3 regions of the Saccharothrix xinjiangensis genome follow, and region 1 is predicted to be linked to each of the others. Evidence: riboswitches for the same ligand, from Rfam matches in the RefSeq annotation. Region 1 holds a riboswitch; each other region holds the start of a gene.
The links. Region 1 has a riboswitch for S-adenosylmethionine ahead of ABD223_RS06500 (aminotransferase class V-fold PLP-dependent enzyme). Riboswitches for the same ligand answer to the same signal wherever they lie in the genome.
Positions count from the first base shown of each region.

Region 2: linked by a shared signal. The riboswitch ahead of thrC (threonine synthase) and the one ahead of ABD223_RS06500 (aminotransferase class V-fold PLP-dependent enzyme) in region 1 are both predicted to bind S-adenosylmethionine.
Region 3: linked by a shared signal. The riboswitch ahead of ABD223_RS00530 (methionine ABC transporter ATP-binding protein) and the one ahead of ABD223_RS06500 (aminotransferase class V-fold PLP-dependent enzyme) in region 1 are both predicted to bind S-adenosylmethionine.

Region 1 is NZ_BAAAKE010000002.1:261,670-265,323, forward strand. It holds gene lspA (signal peptidase II) at 1-119, opposite strand, end outside; gene ABD223_RS06500 (aminotransferase class V-fold PLP-dependent enzyme) at 135-1,451, opposite strand; SAM riboswitch class IV at 1,485-1,600, opposite strand; gene ABD223_RS06505 (potassium/proton antiporter) at 1,851-3,323, opposite strand; gene ABD223_RS06510 (DUF167 domain-containing protein) at 3,554-3,654, opposite strand, start outside.
Region 2 is NZ_BAAAKE010000005.1:168,369-172,022, forward strand. It holds gene rpsT (30S ribosomal protein S20) at 88-348, shown strand; gene holA (DNA polymerase III subunit delta) at 437-1,420, opposite strand; SAM riboswitch class I at 1,519-1,633, shown strand; gene thrC (threonine synthase) at 1,645-2,910, shown strand; gene ABD223_RS14235 (hypothetical protein) at 3,253-3,654, opposite strand, start outside.
Region 3 is NZ_BAAAKE010000001.1:110,871-114,524, forward strand. It holds gene ABD223_RS00520 (MetQ/NlpA family ABC transporter substrate-binding protein) at 1-102, opposite strand, end outside; gene ABD223_RS00525 (methionine ABC transporter permease) at 138-821, opposite strand; gene ABD223_RS00530 (methionine ABC transporter ATP-binding protein) at 818-1,828, opposite strand; SAM riboswitch class I at 2,042-2,134, opposite strand; gene rsmA (16S rRNA (adenine(1518)-N(6)/adenine(1519)-N(6))-dimethyltransferase RsmA) at 2,230-3,102, opposite strand; gene ABD223_RS00540 (resuscitation-promoting factor) at 3,113-3,654, opposite strand, start outside.

The DNA of each region.
Region 1 (3,654 bases):
AGCGCCAGCACGAGCGGCGCGATGACGGCCAGCAGGGCGACGCGGCGCGGGGGCAGCGGCGTCTCCGGTTGGTCCTCGGCGTCGGGCTCGGTGTTGGGCTCAGTGCTCACCCGGCCCATTGTCCAGCATCCCCATCAGCGCAGGAACGGCGGGAGCGGGCGCGCGTCCTCGACCGGCGCCCAGCGGCCGTCCCGCACCTCGTACGCGAACCGCGACCCCTCGGTGACCAGCCGGCGCAGCGCCTCGACCAGCCGGTCCACGTGCTCCTCGGTGGTGCCCAGCCCGATCGAGGCCCGCAACGCGCGCCCGCCGGCCAGCCGCTGGACGGCCACGTGGGCGCAGAACGCGCCGTCGCGCACGCCGATGCCGTGCTCGGCGGACAGCGCCGCCGCCAGGTAGCCGACGTCCTGCGCGCCGACCGTGAAGCCGACCACGCCCACCCGGTCGTGCCCGGCCCCGAACAGCGACAGCTCCGCCACGCCGGGCACCGACCGCAGGCCCTCGCGCAGCCGCGCCAGCAGCGCCCGCTCGTGCTCCAGCGTCCGCGCCCAGTGGCGGCCCAGCACGTCGCAGGCGGTGGCCAGGGCGTGCACGCCCACCACGTTCGGGGTGCCCGCCTCGTGCCGCTCGGGCCCGTTCGACCAGGACACGCCCAGCCGGTCGCCGCGGTCGGTGACGCGGGTCGTCGCGCCGCCGCCCACCAGGTAGGGCTCGGCGGCCTGGAGCCAGTCGGACCGGCCGACCAGCGCGCCCGCGCCGAACGGCGCGTACAGCTTGTGCCCGGACACCACGGCGTAGTCGACGTCCAGCGCGCGCAGGTCCACCGGCCGGTGCGGCGCGAGCTGGGCGGCGTCCAGCACGACGCGGGCGCCGTGCCGGCGCGCCACCCGCACCACCTCGGCCACCGGCCACACCTCGCCGGTGACGTTCGACGCGCCGGTCACCACGACCAGGCGCGGCCCGACCGGCGCCTCGCGCAGCGCCCGGTCCAGCTCCAGCACCGCCGCGTCCGGGTCGCCCGGCGTCCGCAGCCGCCGCACGTGCGGCCCGCGCCACGGCAGCAGCGCCGCGTGGTGCTCGGTGTCGAACAGCACCACCGCCGTCCGCTTCGGCAAGCTCCTGGCCAGCAGGTTCAGCGCATCGGTGGTGTTGCGCGTGAACACCACGGCATCACTGCCGCGCGCACCCAGGAACCGCCGCACGGCCTCCCGCGCCTGCTCGTACACCCTGGTGGACACCTGCGACGCGAACCCGGCCCCGCGGTGCGCGCTCGCGTACCAGGGCAGCAGCTCGTCCACGGCGTCCCGCACCTGCTCCAGGCAGGGCGCGCTGGCGGCGTGGTCCAGGTTCGCGTACTCGACCCGCTCCCCCGTCAACACCGGCACCCGCAGCGAAGCGCCCACCGTCCGCGGCAACGCCGCACCGACAACAGGGGAAACGACAACGGTCACGACACCCTCCAGGAGTCCGGACCTCCCCCGGGAGACCCGCGCTTGCCGCACGCCCGACGCGCGCGACCAGGTCCTCACCGAGGGCACCCCACCGCGGTGAGGAGGGTTGCCGGCCAGCGAGCTCGGGCTTCGCACTGGCACTCATGACCTTCCCCACCACCATAACCCCCTCCCCACCCCCCGACCACCCCGCCCAAATCCTGAGACCCGCGCGAGTCGTACCCCCAGACCCACCGTGTCGTACGCCCAGAACGCGCGAGTCGAACGTTCAGGACCGTCGTGTCGAACGCTCAGGACCCCCGAGTTCCACGTTCGCGTCACCCCGAGGGGTACCTGAACGTAGAACTCGGGGTACCGGAACGTACGACACGGTCGACCTGGACGTACGACTCGCGCGGCTCAGGGCAGGCCGGCGTCGCCCTTCCAGCGCGCGAACCGCCCGGCCCGGTCCACCGCCCGGATGCGCTGCTCGGTCGCCGTGCGCGCGGTGTCCGTGCACACCACCAGCAGCTGGTCGTGCTCCTGCAACCGCGTGGTCGGCTGGGGCGTGAACCCCTTCTCGCCCCGCACCACCAGGCTCACCGACGACCCCGGCGGCAACCGCAGCTCGGACAGGTACACGCCGTGCAGCTTGGACCCCCGCTGGATGCGCACCTGGAGCAGCTCCGCCCCCAGCGCGTCCAGCGCCGACGAGTCGACCTGCACCTCCATCGCCTCACCCGACCGGACCAGCTTCAGCCCCTTCGCCAGCCACGGCAGCGTCGTCCCCTGCACCACCGTCAACACGACGACCAGCACGAACACCGCGTCCACCAGCAGCTGCGCCCCTGGCACGCCCTGGATCAGCGGTATCAGCGCGAACACGATCGGCACCGCACCGCGCAGCCCCGACCACGAGATGAACACCTGCTCCCGCCACGGCACCCGGAACGGCAGCGCCGCGCACAGCACCGACAGCGGCCTCGCCACCAGCACCAGCACCACGCCCGCCACCAGCGCCGGCACCACCGCGTCGAGCAGCCGACCGGGTGAGGCGTACAGCCCGAGCAGCACGAACAGCCCGATCTGGGACAGCCACCCCAGCCCCTCGGCGAACGACAGCGTGTCCGACCGGTGCGGCAGCCGCGCGTTGCCGAGCACCAGCGCCGAGATGTACACCGCGAGGAACCCGGACGCGTGCGCGAGGTCACCCGCCGTGTACGCCAGCACGCACACCGCCACCGTGGCCAGCGGGTACAGGCCGGTCGCGGGCAGTGCCGCCCGGCGCAGCCCCACGCCGCCCAGCCACCCCAGCGCCAACCCGATCAGCGTGCCCGCGACCAGTTCGTAGAGCATCAGCAGCGGCGCGGTCCAGGTGATCGGGTCGGGCGCCGCCAGCAGCACGACGGCGATGTAGACCGGCGCGTCGTTGATGCCGGACTCCAGCTCCAGCGGCCCGATGAGCCTCTTGCCCACCCCCACCCCGCGCAGCACGCTGAACACCGCCGCCGCGTCCGTGGACGACAGCACCGCGCCCCACAGCAGGGCCGTGCGCCAGTCCATGTCCAGCAGGAAGTGCAGCCCGAACCCCGTGATCGCGATGCTGACCCCGACGGACACTGTGGACAGTGCCACGCCCAGTCCCAGCGCCGGCCGCACGTCGCGCCACCGCGCGGTCAGCCCGCCCTCGGTGAGGATCAGCACGAGCGCGGCCGTGCCGAGCGACCGGGTGAGGTCCGCGTCCTCGAACTCGATGCCCAGCACCGACTCGCCCAGCAGCACGCCGATGCCGAGGTAGAGCAGGAGCGACGGCAGTCCGAGACGGATCGACAACCGCACCGCGATGACCGAGATCAGGAGCACCGCGGCGGCGATGCCGAGGAAACCCGTCACACCACCCACTCGACCTCCTGTCGTCGCACGTCGCCGTCATTCTCCCCGGTGCCGGCGATCAGGACTAATCCGGCACCGGCCGAACGACGCCACCGCCGACCGCGAACGACCCCGGCGAACCGGGTCAAGTCCACGTTGGACGCCGGGGGCCGCACCACGTCGTCCACAACGGACCGACCGCCCTCAAGGCGCACCCGATGACGGACCACCGAGACCGTTCGACCCGGGCACTAGGCGCCGAGCAACCGCTCCAGCACCTCCGAGCCGACGGCCGCGGCGAGGTCGACCCGCACGACCTTGTCCCGGCCACGCTCACCGGCCACCACCGCCA
Region 2 (3,654 bases), on a different contig from region 1:
TGTGGAGGAAGACCGCCCCGAACCCGGGGTGGAGCCGATCGAAGAGCGCGGTGCGACTCCGAGACCGAGGAAAAGGGTGGCTTTCGCGTGGCGAACATCAAGTCCCAGCTGAAGCGGATCAAGACGAACGAGAAGGCGCGCCTGCGCAACAAGGCCGTCAAGTCGTCGCTGAAGACCGCGATCCGCAAGTTCCGTGAGGCCGCCGAGGCCGGTGACAAGGAGAAGGCCGTCGCGCTGGCGCAGGAGGCCTCCCGCAAGCTCGACAAGGCCGTCACCAAGGGCGTGATCCACGCCAACCAGGCCGCGAACAAGAAGTCGGCGCTGGCCAGGCGCGCCAACCAGATCTGATTCTGGTCCACGGCACCGAGAGCGCCGCTCCCCCGCGAGGGGCGAGCGGCGCTCTTGCTTTCACACCGCTCCCACACCCATCACGGGCTCAGCGGCGACCGTGGACGGCGACGATCTTCAGGACCGCTCGCTCCAGGGCGTAACCCGAGTCGGCGGCGGCGCCCTTCACATCCGCGTTGAGGTCCGCGACCACCGACATGGCCGTCGCCAGCCCCCGCTCCTCCCAGCCGCGCGACTGCCCCTGCGCCTTCTTCACCTTCCACGGCGGCATCCCCAGCTCGCCCGCCAGCTTGAACGGGTCGCCCCGACCGACCGCCGACACGCGCGCGACCGTGCGCACCGCGTCCGCCAGCGCGTCGGCCACCAGCACGTGCGGCACGCCGAGCTGGATCGCCCAGCGCAGCGCCTCCAGCGCACCGGCCCGATCACCCATCACGGCCTTCTCCGCGACCGCGAACCCGGTCACCTCGGCCCGACCCCGGTGGTAGCGGCGAACCGCCTCGGCGTCGACCTTCCCGCCGGTGTCGGCGACCAGCTGCGACGCCGCCGCAGCCAGTTCCCGCAGGTCGGACCCGATCGCCTCGATCAGCGCGGCCACGGCCTCCGGGTCGGCCTTGCCGCCACCCGCCGCGCGGATCTCGTTGCGGACGAACGCCTCGCGGTCCGCGGCCTTGGTCATCTTGGGGCACTCGGTCACCCCGGCGCCGGCCTTGCGCAGCGCGGCGGGCAGCTCCTTGGCCGCCTTGCTGCGCCCACCGCCGCTGTGCACGACGACCAGCGTCACCCCGTCGGCGGGTGACTTGGCGTAGGCGATCACGGCGTCGGCGATCTCCTTGCCCACCTCCTGCGCGGCTTCGAGCGCGATCACCCGCCCCTCCGCGAACAGCGACGGGCTCACCAGTTCGGCCAGCTCCGGAGGGGTGAGCTCAGTCACCCGAACGCGGGTGAGGTCGGCCTGCGGGTCGATCTTCCGCGCGACCTCCAGGGCCCCGCGCACCGCGCGCTCGACCAGCAACTCCTCCTCGCCGATGACCAGGTGGACGGCATCGGGCGTGTCAGCGGGCGCACTCACGCGCGCGATCCTCCCACGCCCTCCCACCGTCCGGATGGTGGACGTCACTGGCTACACGTCGGGACGTGTCGTAAGTTGAGGCCACCACAAGTGAATACCGCTCATCCAGAGGGGCAGAGGGATCGGCCCGAAGAAGCCCCGGCAACCCGTCGTCCAGCGTCCGCTGAACGATCACGGTGCCAAATCCGACCCGCGACGCGGGAAAGATGAGGAGATACCTCGCGATGACTGCTGTCAGTGCGCCCTCGGCGACCACCACCTCCTTCGACCTCGGTCCGGCTCGCGCCCTGTCCTGCCGCGAGTGCGGGCACGAGACGCCGCTCGCACCGGAATACGCCTGTCTGGAGTGTTTCGGGCCGCTGGAAGTGGCCTACGACTTCGGCCGGGTCCGCCGTGAGGACATCGAGGCCGGCCCCCGGTCGATCTGGCGCTACCGCGGCCTGCTCCCCGTGCCCTCCGACGTCGAGTCGCACCCCAACACCAACCCCGGCGGCACCCGCCTGGTGGAGGCCGACCGCCTCGCCAAGGCCCTGGGCGTCCGCAAGGTCTGGGTCAAGGACGACACCGGCAACCCCACCCACTCCTTCAAGGACCGCGTCGTCGGCGTCGCCCTCGCCGCGGCCCGTGAGCTGGGCTTCAAGGTCCTGGCCTGCCCGTCCACCGGCAACCTCGCCAACGCCGTCGCCGCCGCCGCGGCCCGCGCCGGCTGGCGCTCGGTGGTCCTGGTGCCCTCCAGCCTGGAGCAGGCGAAGATCCTCATGACCGCCGTCTACGACGGCAACCTGATCACCGTCGACGGCAACTACGACGACGTGAACCGGCTGGCCCAGGAACTGGCCGCCGAGCACGAGGACTGGGCGTTCGTCAACGTCAACGTCCGCCCGTACTACGCCGAGGGCTCCAAGACGCTGGGCTACGAGGTCGCCGAACAGCTCGGTTGGCGCCTGCCCGACCAGATCGTCGTCCCCATCGCGTCCGGCTCCCAGCTGACCAAGGTCGACAAGGCCTTCCGCGAACTGGGCGAACTCGACCTGGTCGAGCAGACCCCGTACCGGGTGTTCGGCGCCCAGGCCACCGGCTGCTCCCCCGTCGCGTCCGCCTACAAGGCCGGCCACGACGTGGTCACCCCGGTGCGCCCGGACACCATCGCCCGCTCACTGGCGATCGGAGCCCCCGCCGACGGCCCCTACGTGCTGGACGCCGTGCGCCGCACCAACGGCGCGATCGAGGACGTCACCGACGAAGAGGTCATCGAGGGCATCCGGCTGCTGGCCCGCACCGAGGGCATCTTCGCCGAGACCGCCGGCGGCGTGACGGTCGCCACCGCGAAGAAGCTCATCGAGTCCGGCCAACTCGACCCGGACGGCGAAACCGTCCTGCTCATCACCGGCGACGGCCTCAAGACCCTCGACGCCCTCGGCAGCCGCATCGGCCCCCGCGCCAACGTGCCGCCGTCGGCGGAGGCCGTGCTGAAGGCCCTCCAGGACTGACACCACCACCCGAGCCACGAGCGGGACCACGAGCCGGACCACCGTCCACACCAGGACCGTCCACACCGGAACCGTCTACACCGAGACCGTCCACACCGGAGTCGCGGGCCTCGTCGGACTCACCTCCACGGAGGCCCGCCCCGGCCTGACCGGGACTGGCTCGACCGGGACTGGCTCGGCCGGGCTCGGCTCGACCGGGGCCGGCTCGACCGGGCTCGGCTTGACCCGGGCCGACCTGATCGGGGTCGGCTCGGCGCGGTCCGGTCGTCCGACCCGCTCGGGTCAAGCCCGGCGCGGCACCCCTCGACCCCGACGCGCTGTTCACCGGGCGGCTCCCGAGGTTCACAGGGCGGCTCCCGAGGTGCGCAGCCAGCCGGTGCGAGGGAAGGCGGACAGCTCCGGCAGCACGCGCGGCTCCACCGGTTCGGTGACCACGCGCCACGCGGTCAGCAGCTGCGGCCAGGGCCGTTTCGCCTTCTCCTGGTTGTAGCGCTCGGCGTGCCACTCCTCCGGCGGTATCGCGAGGTCGTCGTCGAACAGGGTGTCGGCGACCAGGCGGTACGCGGCGTCGGCGGAGGCGGCCTCGGCCGTGTGGACCACACCGGTGGTGGTGGCCCGCGCGACGATGCCGCGTTCGCCGCCGAGCCGGTCCTCGCACACGTAGTAGGTGAAGGCGGCGCGCAGTTCGTCGCGCGGCCAGGGCTGCGCCGTGTAGCCCGGCTGCCACAGCGCCCACCCCAGGGC
Region 3 (3,654 bases), on a different contig from region 1:
CTTCAGCGGCGCGTCCGGGTCCGAGGCGGCGCCGGTCCGGCCGCCGCTCCCGCAGCCCACCGCGGTCAGCAGCACGGCCAGCAGGGCAGCACGAATACGCATGTCGTTCCTTTTGGGAGAAGACGTGAACAGGGGGGTCAGACGGAGGCGTGGCGGCGCCGGTCGACGGCCCGCGCCACGCGGTTCGCGGTGAACTGGAGCGCGGTGGCGATCACCGCGAGCACGGCCACGGTGCTCCACAGGTAGCGGTCGTTGAACCGCTGGTAGCCCTCGCGCACGGCGAGGTCGCCGAGCCCGCCGCCGCCGACCACGCCGGCCATGGCCGAGTAGCCGAGCAGGGCGATCGCGGTCACGCCGATCGCGTTCACCAGCGCGGGCAGCGACTCGCGGAGCAGGACGCTGCGGACGATGCGGGTGGTGGAGGAGCCGGTGGTGACCGCCGCCTCCACCACGGAGACGTGCACCTCGGACAGCACGTTCTGGACCAGCCTGCCGACGAACGGGATGGCGCCGACGGCCAGCGGCACGATGGCCGCGGTCGGTCCGATGGTGGTGCTGAGCAGGAGCCTGGTCAGCGAGGTGAGCACCACCAGCAGGACCAGGAAGGGCATGGAGCGACCGAGGTCCACCACGAACCCGAGCACCTTGTGCGGCAGCGGGCGGGGCTTCAGCCCACCGGGGGCGGTGAGCTGGAGCCAGATGCCCACGGGGGTGCCGAGCAGGACCGCGATCAGGGTGGAGACGCCCACCATGTACAACGTCTCGCCGGTGGCGAGCAGCACGTCGTCGAACACGGTGGACCAGGGTGTCGCAGACCTCACGCAGCGACTCCCTGCGGACCCGTGAGGGTCCGCCGCACCGAGCCGCCCGCGTCCGAGATCCACTCCAGCGCGGAGTCCGAGCGCTCGCCCTTCAGGCCGACGCGGAACCGCGCGACCGGGGTCTCGCCCAGCCTGGTCAGGCCGCCGCCCAGCAGGTTCAGCTCGACGCCGAACCGGTTGGTCGCCTCGGGCAGCAGCGCGCCGACCGCGGCGAAGCCGACCAGCACGACGTCCGCGACCCGGTCGAAGGCGCTGTCGACCGCCGGGTTCTGGTCGACGGAGGGCAGCAGCGAGGAGGCCGTGCGGCTGCCGGCGTCGGACACGAGGTCGAGGACCTTGCCGTGCTCGACGACGCGACCGCCGTCGAGGACCGCGACGTCGTCGCAGATCCGGCGGACCACGCCCATGTCGTGGGTGACCACGAGCACCGTCACGCCCAGTTCGGCGCGGGCCCGGTCCAGCACGGTGAGCACCGAGCCGGTGGTGTCCGGGTCCAGCGCGGAGGTCGGCTCGTCGGCCAGCAGCACCGAGGGCTGCGCGGCGAGCGCGCGGGCGACCGCGATGCGCTGGCGCTGGCCGCCGGAGAGCTGGTCGGGGTAGCTGTTGGCCTTGTCGGTCAGGCCCACCAGGTCCAGCAGCTCGGCGACGCGCGTGCGGCGCTGCGGCCCGGCCAGGTTGGCGGCCTCCAGCGGCAGCGCGACGTTGCCCGCGGCGGTGCGCTGGCGCAGCAGGGAGTCGCCCTGGGGCACGACGCCGATGCGCCGGCGGGCGGCGCGGAGGGCGGTGCCGTCGAGGGAGACGAGGTCGGTGCCGTCGACGCGGATCGCGCCGCTGTCGGGGCGCTCCAGGAGCGCGACGCACCGGGCGAGGGTCGACTTGCCCGCGCCGCTCGGGCCGACCACGCCCAGCACGGTGCCGGCGGCGACGTCCAGGTTCACGCCGTCCAGCGCGCGAACCTGCCCGGTACTCCCGGCGAAGGACTTGGTGAGGTTCTCGACAGTGATCACGTTTTCACTCCACGACTGCGTGCGGCGGCGCACGCCCGTGGCGCGCGCGACCGGAGGTCTCGACTGGCAGGCGCGCCCGGGGATTCAGGGCGCGGAGGTGAAGCAGGAGGACGACTGGGGAGTCAGCTCGTCAGCTGCGACAGCCGGACACCGTGCGACGGCCGTGGTCGACGACTCGTCTGCGCGTGAGCGTTCGCATCCTGGGCACGTGATCCTCCATCGTTCCTGGCTGAAGCACCTGCCCCCAGGTCGGGGTGGTTGCTGCGGCGTCGTGGAGCCAGGTCTCTCGGCCGCTCGGGATGGCACGTCGAGTACACCTGACGGACCCCGTTCGACGCAAGCCCGTAACGGAACCGTTCGGCAGATCACACTTATGGCCGAAAGATCGTTGTTTGAAGACGCTAAGAAACTTCGACTATCCGGATAAAGTCTCGGATACCGAGCTTTTCACCGCGCGTGGTCGGGTCGACACCCGCCGCCAGCAGCAGCCGCTCGGCCTCGGCGGGCGAACCCGCCCACCCCGCCAGCGCGCCGCGCAGCGTCTTCCGCCGTTGCGCGAAAGCCGCGTCCACCAACGAGAAGAGCTTCTTCCGGTCCACAGTGGACAGGAGTTCGTGGCGCTCGAACGCGACCAGCGCCGAGTCCACGTTGGGCACCGGCCAGAACACCGAGCGCGGCACCGCGCCCGCCCGGCGGGCGTCGGCGTACCAGGCCAGCTTCACGCTGGGCACGCCGTAGACCTTGCTGCCGGGACCGGCGGCCATCCGGTCGGCCACCTCCGACTGCACCATCACCAGACCGGTGCGCAGCGACGGCAGCTCGGCCAGCAGGTGCAGCACCACCGGCACCGCCACGTTGTAGGGCAGGTTGGCCACCAGCGCGGTCGGCGCGTGCGGCAGCCGCGCCGCGGTGACGCGCATCGCGTCCTCGTGCACGACGGTGAGCCGGCCGGCCAGGTCGGGCGCGCGTTCGGCGACGGTGCCGGGCAGGCGGCCGGCCAGCACGCCGTCGATCTCCACCGCCACCAGCGCCCGGCACGCGGGCAGCAGCGCCAGCGTCAGGGAGCCCAGGCCCGGTCCCACCTCCAGCACGACGTCGTCCGGCCCCAGGCCGGCCGAGGCCGCGATGCGGCGCACCGTGTTCGGGTCGTGCACGAAGTTCTGCCCCAGCTTCTTGGTGGGGCGGACGTCGAGGTCGGCGGCGAGCCGACGGACGTCGGCCGGGCCGAGGAGCGCGCTGCCCCCCGGCCCGGCCGACGATGAAGCTCCGGTCACGCGCCCATTCTTACGGCAGGCCCAGCTTGGACCGGCAGCCGGGCCACGCCGAGTAGCCGCCGCGGGCGTCGCGCAGCTTGGTCGCGATGGCGATCTGCTGCTCGCGGGACGCCTGGTGCGGGTACGCGGCGTACTGGGAGCCGCCGTAGGCGTCCCAGGTGCCCTTGTTGAACTGGAGGCCGCCGTAGTAGCCGTTGCCGGTGTTGATGGCCCAGTTGCCGCCGGCCTCGCACTTGGCCAGCGAGTCCCACACCGCGCCGTCCGGCGGCAGCTTGGTGCCGACTTTGACCTTGCGGGCCTGGGGCTCCTTGGTGACCTTGACGCCCAGCTTCTCGCGGCCGATCTCCCGGCCGTTCTTGGTGGTGACGCGGTAGGTGACGATCTGCTCGCCGGCCACGCCCTCGTCGACGACCTGCTTCTGGCCCTTCATCATGGTGTCGTCCTTGACCTCCTCGACGGGCGGCTGGACGGCCTCCGTCGCGTTGATCACGGACACGCCGGTGCGGCTGATGTGGACCTCGACGCCGTTGGTGATGCGCAGGTCCGCGGCCG